DNA from 4 places in the Peribacillus sp. NPDC096448 genome. Region 3 is predicted to be linked to each of the others. Evidence: predicted binding sites of a transcription regulator. Region 3 holds the regulator's gene; each other region holds the start of a gene.
The links. The regulator LexA, encoded in region 3, represses DNA repair genes until DNA is damaged. The targets are predictions, from matches to a motif close to CGAACATATGTTCG.

Region 1: a site for LexA is predicted at 772-785, ahead of uvrB (excinuclease ABC subunit UvrB). Genes of this name have one in related genera too.
Region 2: a site for LexA is predicted at 999-1,012, ahead of recA (recombinase RecA). Genes of this name have one in related genera too.
Region 4: a site for LexA is predicted at 903-916, ahead of addB (helicase-exonuclease AddAB subunit AddB). Genes of this name have one in related genera too.

Annotation. Positions count from the first base shown of each region.
Region 1 is NZ_JBIWEU010000006.1:9,641-11,850, forward strand. It holds gene ACIQ0C_RS11815 (catalase) at 1-296, shown strand, start outside; gene ACIQ0C_RS11820 (CsbA family protein) at 485-715, shown strand; gene uvrB (excinuclease ABC subunit UvrB) at 917-2,210, shown strand, end outside.
Region 2 is NZ_JBIWEU010000004.1:329,944-332,153, reverse strand. It holds gene recA (recombinase RecA) at 1-854, opposite strand, end outside; gene ACIQ0C_RS10175 (competence/damage-inducible protein A) at 1,202-2,210, opposite strand, start outside.
Region 3 is NZ_JBIWEU010000009.1:12,917-15,126, forward strand. It holds gene ACIQ0C_RS15860 (esterase/lipase family protein) at 1-78, shown strand, start outside; gene lexA (transcriptional repressor LexA) at 690-1,313, opposite strand; gene yneA (cell division suppressor protein YneA) at 1,469-1,780, shown strand; gene ACIQ0C_RS15875 (YneB family resolvase-like protein) at 1,800-2,210, shown strand, end outside.
Region 4 is NZ_JBIWEU010000011.1:98,970-101,179, reverse strand. It holds gene ACIQ0C_RS18700 (TVP38/TMEM64 family protein) at 1-258, shown strand, start outside; gene lepB (signal peptidase I) at 292-855, shown strand; gene addB (helicase-exonuclease AddAB subunit AddB) at 1,045-2,210, shown strand, end outside.

The DNA of each region.
Region 1 (2,210 bases), on a different contig from region 3:
GTGAGACAATCGATCGCCAAAACAATACGAAGCAGGCCGGGGAAACGTTCCGGGAATTCGAGGATTGGGAAAAAGACGATTTAATTTCCAATTTAGTGACGGCATTGGCTCCTGCCGACAAGCGCATTCAGGAAAAAATGATAGCACTTGCCGAAGAGGCCGATGAAGAGTATGGCCGCAGGTTGAAAGATGGACTTGCCGCGGCTTCTGAACATACGGAATCTTCAAAACCACTGGGTGGGACGGATAACCCTGAGGATGCCGTTAGAAAAGGACATGAAGCAGATCCATATTGATTGGGCTGAAAAGAAGCAAACTTCCTTTTAAAGGGGTTTGCCTCTTTTTTTTCTGGGCATAATTGATGGATGTGCGGATGCTTTTCTAAGGATGCCTTGAAAATCAAGCAGGAAATTGATTGGCAAAAAACTTCATAATCATTTAAACTGAAACTACTCTATTTTTCTCTTATAAAGGAGATGAAAAAATGATTAAAATTCTTTCTGCCCTTTTCCTTCCTTGTCTACTTGTCATGCTATTTTCAAGAGTCACCTATAACAATGTCGTAGGCCTTGTTTTAACTGTTGCCTTGATTACAGCTTCCGCATATAAAGGTTATACGCATACAAACTTATTGATCATCGTCGATGCCTTATCCCTGACAGTGGGATTTTGGTTATCAAAAAGAATGATGAAACGTACATCCAAGAGCGCCTGACATCAAAGGTGCTTTTTTTGTACTCAAACTTGTCATTCCCCTCAACACACAAAAATAGAATGGATGTTCGCTTATTGCTGGTTTGTTTTAAGGCTATTGTGGTAGAATGTGTATATATGCTTTATTAAACCGGAATAAATAGAAGGGATATAGGCATGTCCCGTTTTCATATAAAAATATTTCAATAGGAGGCTATGCTTGGTGAAGGATAAGTTTGAGTTAGTCTCAAAATACTCTCCTCAAGGAGATCAGCCGGCAGCAATTGAAATGCTGGTCGAAGGGATTAAGGAAGGCAAGGAAATGCAGACGTTATTGGGGGCAACGGGGACAGGGAAGACGTTCACCGTTTCCAATGTGATTCAAAAGATCAATAAACCGACTCTTGTCATTGCCCACAATAAAACGTTGGCAGGGCAGCTTTACAGTGAGTTCAAAGAGTTCTTCCCTAATAATGCCGTCGAATACTTCGTTAGCTATTATGATTATTACCAGCCAGAGGCTTATGTTCCATCGACGGATACATTCATCGAAAAAGATGCAAGCATCAATGATGAAATCGATAAACTGCGTCACTCGGCAACCTCGTCCTTGTTCGAAAGGAAAGATGTCATCATCATTGCCAGTGTTTCGTGCATATATGGACTCGGTTCTCCTGAAGAGTACCGGGAGATGGTCGTTTCCCTCCGAACGGGCATGGAAATAGACCGGAATGCCTTGCTGCACAGACTCGTGGATATCCAATATGAGAGGAATGATATTGCTTTCCAACGGGGGACCTTCCGAGTTCGCGGCGACGTCGTCGAAATTTTCCCGGCTTCACGTGATGAACATTGCGTACGGGTCGAGTTTTTCGGGGATGAGATCGACCGTATCCGTGAAGTCGATGCCCTGACTGGTGAAATTACCGGTGAACGTGAACATATCGCCATTTTCCCGGCTTCCCACTTCGTAACCCGCGAAGAGAAAATGCGGATAGCCATTCAAAATATCGAAACGGAACTGGAAGAGAGATTGAAGGAATTAAGGGAAGATGAAAAGCTTCTTGAAGCACAGCGCTTGGAGCAGCGGACCCGTTATGATTTGGAAATGATGCGGGAAATGGGCTTTTGTTCAGGGATCGAGAACTATTCCCGCCATTTAACCCTTCGTCCCTCGGGTGCGACACCATACACTTTAATGGATTACTTTCCAGAGGACTTCCTATTGGTCGTGGATGAATCACACGTAACCCTTTCGCAAATCCGCGGAATGTTCAATGGAGATCAGGCGCGGAAGCAAGTGCTCGTCGATCATGGCTTCCGTCTGCCGTCTGCAAAAGATAACCGCCCGCTAAGATTTGAAGAATTTGAAAAAAAGGTCCATCAATCCATATTCGTTTCGGCAACTCCGGGACCATATGAACTCGAACATACGCCAGAAATGGTTCAGCAGATCATCCGTCCTACCGGATTGCTGGATCCGACGGTAGAAGTGCGGCCGATTGAAGGGCAGATAG
Region 2 (2,210 bases), on a different contig from region 3:
CTTTTAAGGACGATATCAAGATCTGCACCCATATCGATGATTTCACCTTCCTGTGAAATCCCTTGACCATACATGATGTCAACTTCTGCTTGGCGGAATGGTGGGGCAACCTTGTTCTTTACAACTTTGATTTTCGTTTTATTACCGACGATTTCATTACCTTGTTTTAATTGTTCCGCACGGCGCACTTCCAGACGAACAGTTGAATAGAACTTCAATGCCCGGCCTCCCGGAGTCGTTTCTGGATTCCCAAACATAACACCGATTTTTTCACGGACTTGGTTAATGAAAATGGCAATGGTATTTGATTTATTAATGGAACCAGACAGTTTTCTAAGTGCCTGGGACATCATACGGGCTTGAAGACCCATATGGGAATCTCCCATTTCGCCTTCGATTTCGGCTTTAGGAACAAGTGCTGCCACCGAGTCAATGACAATGATATCTACCGCTCCGCTTCGAACTAACGCTTCAGCGATCTCTAAGGCCTGTTCACCCGTATCAGGCTGTGAAAGCAGTAACTCATCGATATTCACACCAAGTTTTTCTGAATATGCTGGATCTAAAGCATGCTCGGCATCAATGAATGCAGCCGTGCCGCCAGTCTTTTGTACTTCTGCAATAGCATGTAATGCTACAGTCGTTTTACCGGAGCTTTCAGGTCCATATATCTCAATGACCCGGCCTCTTGGATATCCGCCCACTCCCAACGCTACGTCCAATGCTAAAGAACCGCTTGAAATCGTTGAAATCCTACGATCAGTCTGTTCACCAAGTTTCATAATAGAACCTTTACCAAATTGTTTTTCAATTTGTTTTAACGCCATATCTAAAGCCGCTTGACGATCACTCACTCAATTTCCTCCTCTATATTCAAATAATCGGCTGCCCGATTAAAGGTGTACTTACGTTAGCAATTATTTGAGATCAAGGTTTGACCCTGTCTCAAAACCTATCTTTACTATATACTCTTTTTACTATTTTGCCAAGCAAAAAGTCGAACATTCATTCGTTTTTTTCTTTCAGGAGATTCTTTGTAAAAAAGCGTTTTATCTTAAGGAAATCTCCATTTCGCTTCACTTACTCCCTAAAAAAACACATTTCGTTGAATTAACTTTTTTCTTTTTTCCCTATTTTTTAAGAAACAAACTTCCAAAACCAAATAAAAAGCAGAGCTGTAATAAAGCTCTGCTTATAACGTTTATAAATCCCTTAATAGGTAATGACAGCCGTACTTCACACTCCGAATACGGTTTTGCGCCCTGCTTCCGGAAAGATTCAACTCCTTGAAATGAGTGTCTCCATCCCGATAGGAAATGCCAATAAATACTGTACCAACAGGCTTACCTTCTTGTTCATCCGGCCCTGCAACACCCGTAAAGCTTATGCCTACATCCGCATCGAGCTTACTCCTGACATTAGAGGCCATTTCCATTGCACACTCACCGCTGACCACCCCATACTCAGATATGGTATCATCACTGACGCCGAGGACATTGGACTTCGCATCATTCGTATAGCAGACAATTCCGCCTTTAAAGACTTTACCGGCGCCCGGTATGGTTGTCAGCTGTTCTTGGAACATCCCTCCGGTCAAGCTTTCAGCTGCCGCGATTGAAAGCTTGCGGGCCGTTAATTCTTTTACAAGTTCCTTTATTAGCGAAGTATTATCACTTCCATAATGAAACTTACCGACCCTGCTAAGAATTTCTTTTTCCGTTTCTAAAATAAGTTCTTCGCATTTTTCTTTAGAAGAGTCTTTGGCGGTGATCCTTAACGTCACTTCCCCTTCGGCTGCCAGCGGAGCAATTGTCGGATTCGTTTGATTGACAAGGAGATCTTCAATCACCGTTTCCAGTTCGGCTTCCCCTATACCGTAGAACCGAAGAACCTTGGAATCGATCCGTTCATGCTTTTCCAATTTATTCATGATCTTTTCATAACCATAACTTAAAAACATCGGCTCCATTTCACTTGGTGGACCAGGTAGAAGCATATATGTAATCCCCGATTTGGACAAGACCATTCCCGGAGCCATGCCATGATCGTTTGCCAACACTTCACTGCCTTCTAAGACAAGGGCCTGCTTTTTGTTGTTTTCCGTCATCGGCCGTTCCCGTTTTTGGAAGTAAGCTTCAATGGATTGCAAAGCTTCATCATTAAAAACGAGCTTTTTCCCTATATGGCGAGCAATCGTTTCTTTCGTTAAA
Region 3 (2,210 bases):
ATAGATGTCAAGGAAAAAAATGTGGATGGTACTGAAAGGACCCGGACGCTGATTCGTTCGGTCTATATTGAGAAATAGCGAAATGCCTTCTCTTAATTGAGAAGGCATTTTTTTGGATGAAAAATGAGGGAGGTGCCAAATGTTAGGGTTAAATAGGGTGATGGTAATTACGCAAATGGAACAGCCTTATAGAAGTATTTATATAACTTTTGTTAGATGGATATATTTAAAAGTTGGTTCCCTGGAAATTATGCATAGCAATCAGAGATCTAACGAGCAAGGAAACAGCCATTAAGAAAATTGCTCCTTATCCCAGAAAAAATTTAACAGGGCATATTGTGAAAAAAAGGGGTTTTTGTTTTCAACTCTTGCAAATTTCTCAACAAGTGCAGATTCAACAGTGGAATGGCTGAGGCGATCTTAACTTTATTAAAGTGAACCAATGATTAAGAGTGAAGAATTTTAATGGGAGGGGGATTTTAACCCACTCTTTTTTTATTCGATGAGCTTTTTCAAAAGTACATATTACCAGAAAGGCGATGTATAACTCTCATCCGTTATAAAGGATGTTTAAATTTCCACGAAAACTTGATTCTATTAAAAAATTTTCAATATCTACTCTTCCATATGCATATTGAGAGAATAAGGTACATAAATTTAAACAAACAAAAAAAGCGCGGAAAGCGCTTTTAGTGTATTTGTCTATATAAGCCTATTACTTTTCCAAGAATCGAAACATCTCGTAAAATAATTGGTTCCATATTTGAGTTCTCAGGCTGAAGTCTTATGTAATCCGGTTCCTTAAAGAATCGTTTTACAGTGGCTTCATCATCTTCCGTCATCGCCACGACGATATCTCCATTATTGGCACTGCTTTGTTGTTTCACGATGACATAATCTCCATCATGAATTCCTGCTTCGATCATACTTTCACCCATGATTTCCAGCATGAATACATGGTCATCATGCGGAACCATGCTTTCGGGAAGCGGAAAGTATTCTTCAATGTTCTCAATGGCCGTTATCGGCATGCCCGCTGTTACTTTTCCAAGTAACGGCACGTTCACGACATTGGCTTTGGGAATATTGTTCGCTTCCTCCAAATTCATTATTTCAATGGCTCTTGGCTTAGTTGGGTCACGTCTAATAAGGCCTTTACTTTCCAGGCGGGATAAATGCCCGTGAACTGTTGAACTTGATGCAAGTCCCACTGCTTCGCCAATCTCCCGTACGGAAGGTGGATAACCTTTTTGGCGGACCTCTTCTTTAATGAAATCAAGAATATCTTGCTGCCGTTTTGATAGTTTTGTCATTTGTGCACCTCTTCCCCAATGTTCTTTGCTACATTATAGCATGGCGCCCAACTCTATACAAACATAAGTTCGAATTTTGTTGTTGACTGAAACAAACGTTCGTATTATAATTTGACCATAACATACGAACGAACATTCGCTTTGGAGGGATAATTATGAAAAAATTATACAAAAATTATATTTATACGATTCTATTAGCGGGATCAGTATTCATCTTTTCAATTTTATTCTCTTGTACACTGAACAATGATCAAAAAAAAGATTTCCTTTCTATAGAAGTAAGTGAAGGTGATACCCTATGGGGAATTGCCGAAGAATATGAAGAATCGAATTTGACAAAAAAAGAATTCATTGGTTGGATAGAAGAGCATAATGGAGTCAGGGCGGATTCGATAAAACCTGGTCAAGTCATTGTCATACCGGTTAAAGGGGAAGAACTTGTCCAGAATTTGGCCAGTGATCAGTAAGTAGTGAAGGTAGGGTATTATGAAGGCGGTAATCTATTGTAGGGTCAGCACCGAAAAAGAGTCACAGGAAACATCATTGGCAAGGCAGGAAGATGAATTGGTCAAATTGGCTGAAAAGATGGATGTGGAAGTTATCTCCATTATAAAAGAACAGGCAAGTGGTTATGAGTTGAATCGGGATGGCATTTTTGACATGCTCGAACTATTTAAAACCAAAGAAGCTGAAGTTCTATTAATCCAGGACGAAACAAGACTGGGAAGAGGGAATGCCAAAATAGCCCTATTCCATGTCATCCTTAAAGAAAATGTGAAAATTTATACGCTCTCACACGATGGGGAGCTGGAGTTATCGGATTCGGATGCCATGGTCATCCAGATAGTCGGCATTGTAGAAGAATATCAAAGGAAACTACATAATCTTAAAATAAAG
Region 4 (2,210 bases), on a different contig from region 3:
CCTTTTACACCTTCTGCTATCGTTAATATCGTGGCAGGACTTTCAAAAGTCAGTACCCTGCAATATGGACTTGCAGTAGTGGGAGGGAAAGCGGTGATGATTTTTACGATCAGTTTCGTGGGTTACGATTTAGTATCCTTAATTCATAAACCGGTGCGAACGGTCATTATCGGAATCGTCATCTTCATCCTATGGTATGTGGGGAAAAGATTGGAAGTCCGGTTAAATAGAAGCATGAAGAGAGAAGAAGGACAATAAATTAATATATAAATGCAGTAGGGGTTGAACTAGATGGAAAAAACAAACAAGAATTCTTTATCCGATTGGATAAAACCAGCGATGATAGCTTTTGTTATTTACATCTTAATCCGTACATTTCTCTTTTCAAGCTATGATGTTGAAGGAAAGTCGATGCAGCCGACCCTTGAAGATGGAAATAAACTTGTTGTGAATAAAATCAATTACCAGATTCATGATATCAACCGTTTTGACATTATTGTTTTTCATGCGAATTCACAAGAAGATTATGTTAAGCGGGTTATAGGGGTTGCAGGCGACCGTATTCGTTATAAAGATGATTGGCTATATATAAATGGTAAGAAAGTGGATGAGCCTTATCTTGAGAAATTCAAGGAAGGTTTCCCAGGACAGGATTTTACGGGTGATTTTACATTAAAAGAATTGACGGACATGACCAAAGTTCCGGAGGGCAAGCTTTTTGTCATGGGTGATAATCGTCTTGAAAGTGCTGACAGCCGTCACTTTGGTTATATACCGGTTGAAAATGTTGTTGGTAAAGTGGATGTTCGATATTGGCCGGTCAAGGATTTCAATTTTAAATTTACAGGTGAATGATTGTGGAAGCCCGAGAATTATGTGGGCTTTTTCTTTTGGGGGAAAAGCGAACGTACGATTGGTGTTTTTTTAAGGGAAACGGTAAAATAATAGAAAGTAAATCTAATTGGAAACAGAAACCTAGTCATAAAGACGAAGGTATTTCTGGTATGATGGGTCTAGATATTAAGTTGTAAGGGGGAAAAAGAGATGTCACTCCGTTTTTTACTGGGAAGATCGGGTGCAGGGAAAACTTCGAATATATTGGACGAAATCCGTTCTAAAATGGCAGAAGATCCCGAAGGAAATCCAATTATCTACCTCGTTCCTGATCAGATGACGTTTCTATCTGAATATAAATTAATTAAAACACCAGGCCTTGCCGGAATGATCCGGACACAGGTTTTCAGTTTTAGCAGGCTTGCTTGGCGTGTTCTTCAGGAAACCGGGGGGATGAGCAGGCTGCATTTGGACAGTGTTGGCGTTAATATGTTGATACGGAAAATCATGGATGATAAAAAGGAAGAGTTAAAGATGTTTCGTCGATCTGCTGATAAGCAGGGGTTCATTGCACAGATGGAGCTAATGCTGGCTGAGTTCAAGCAGTATTGCATCCAACCTGATGACATTCAAAACTATATGGCTGAAACCTCGCAGGCCGGCAGCGGCATTCAGGATAAACTGCATGATCTTGAATTGGTCTATCAGGCTTTTGAGGATGAAATGGTCAACAAATATTTAGATTCCGAAGATTATTTCACTTTGCTGATCGAAAAAATGTCAGAGTCTTCATATATAAGGAATGCGGATATATATATTGATGGTTTTTATAGCTTGACCCCACAAGAATTATTGATTGTGGAAGAAATGATGAAGCTGTGCAGGAGTGTAACGATCTCGCTGACGTTAGATCAGCCCTACAGGCGATATGCTCCGGATGATTTGCAATTGTTCAGGCAAACGGGAAATCTTTATCATCACCTTTATCAGGCTGGATTGAGGAATGGCATTCCGATTGCAGAAGACCGAATCTTAAAAGGAACGGAAAGGTTTGGAAAGAGTCCGGGGCTGAATCATCTGGAAACCTATTTTTCCACGCGTCCTGCACAAACGTTTGAGCAGTCACCTGAAGTAACGATCGCCCAGGCAGTTAACCGCAGAGCTGAGATTGAAGGAGTTGCCCGGGATATCTTGTCGCTGGTCAGACAGAAACAGCACCGTTTCCGTGATATCGCGATTTTAGTCCGTAATGGGGAAGCATACGCTGATATTTTACAAACCGTTTTTCGGGATTATCAAATTCCCTTGTTCGTCGATTCCAAACGGACGATGCTGAATCATCCTCTGATAGAACTGATTCGTTCCACTTTGGAGAT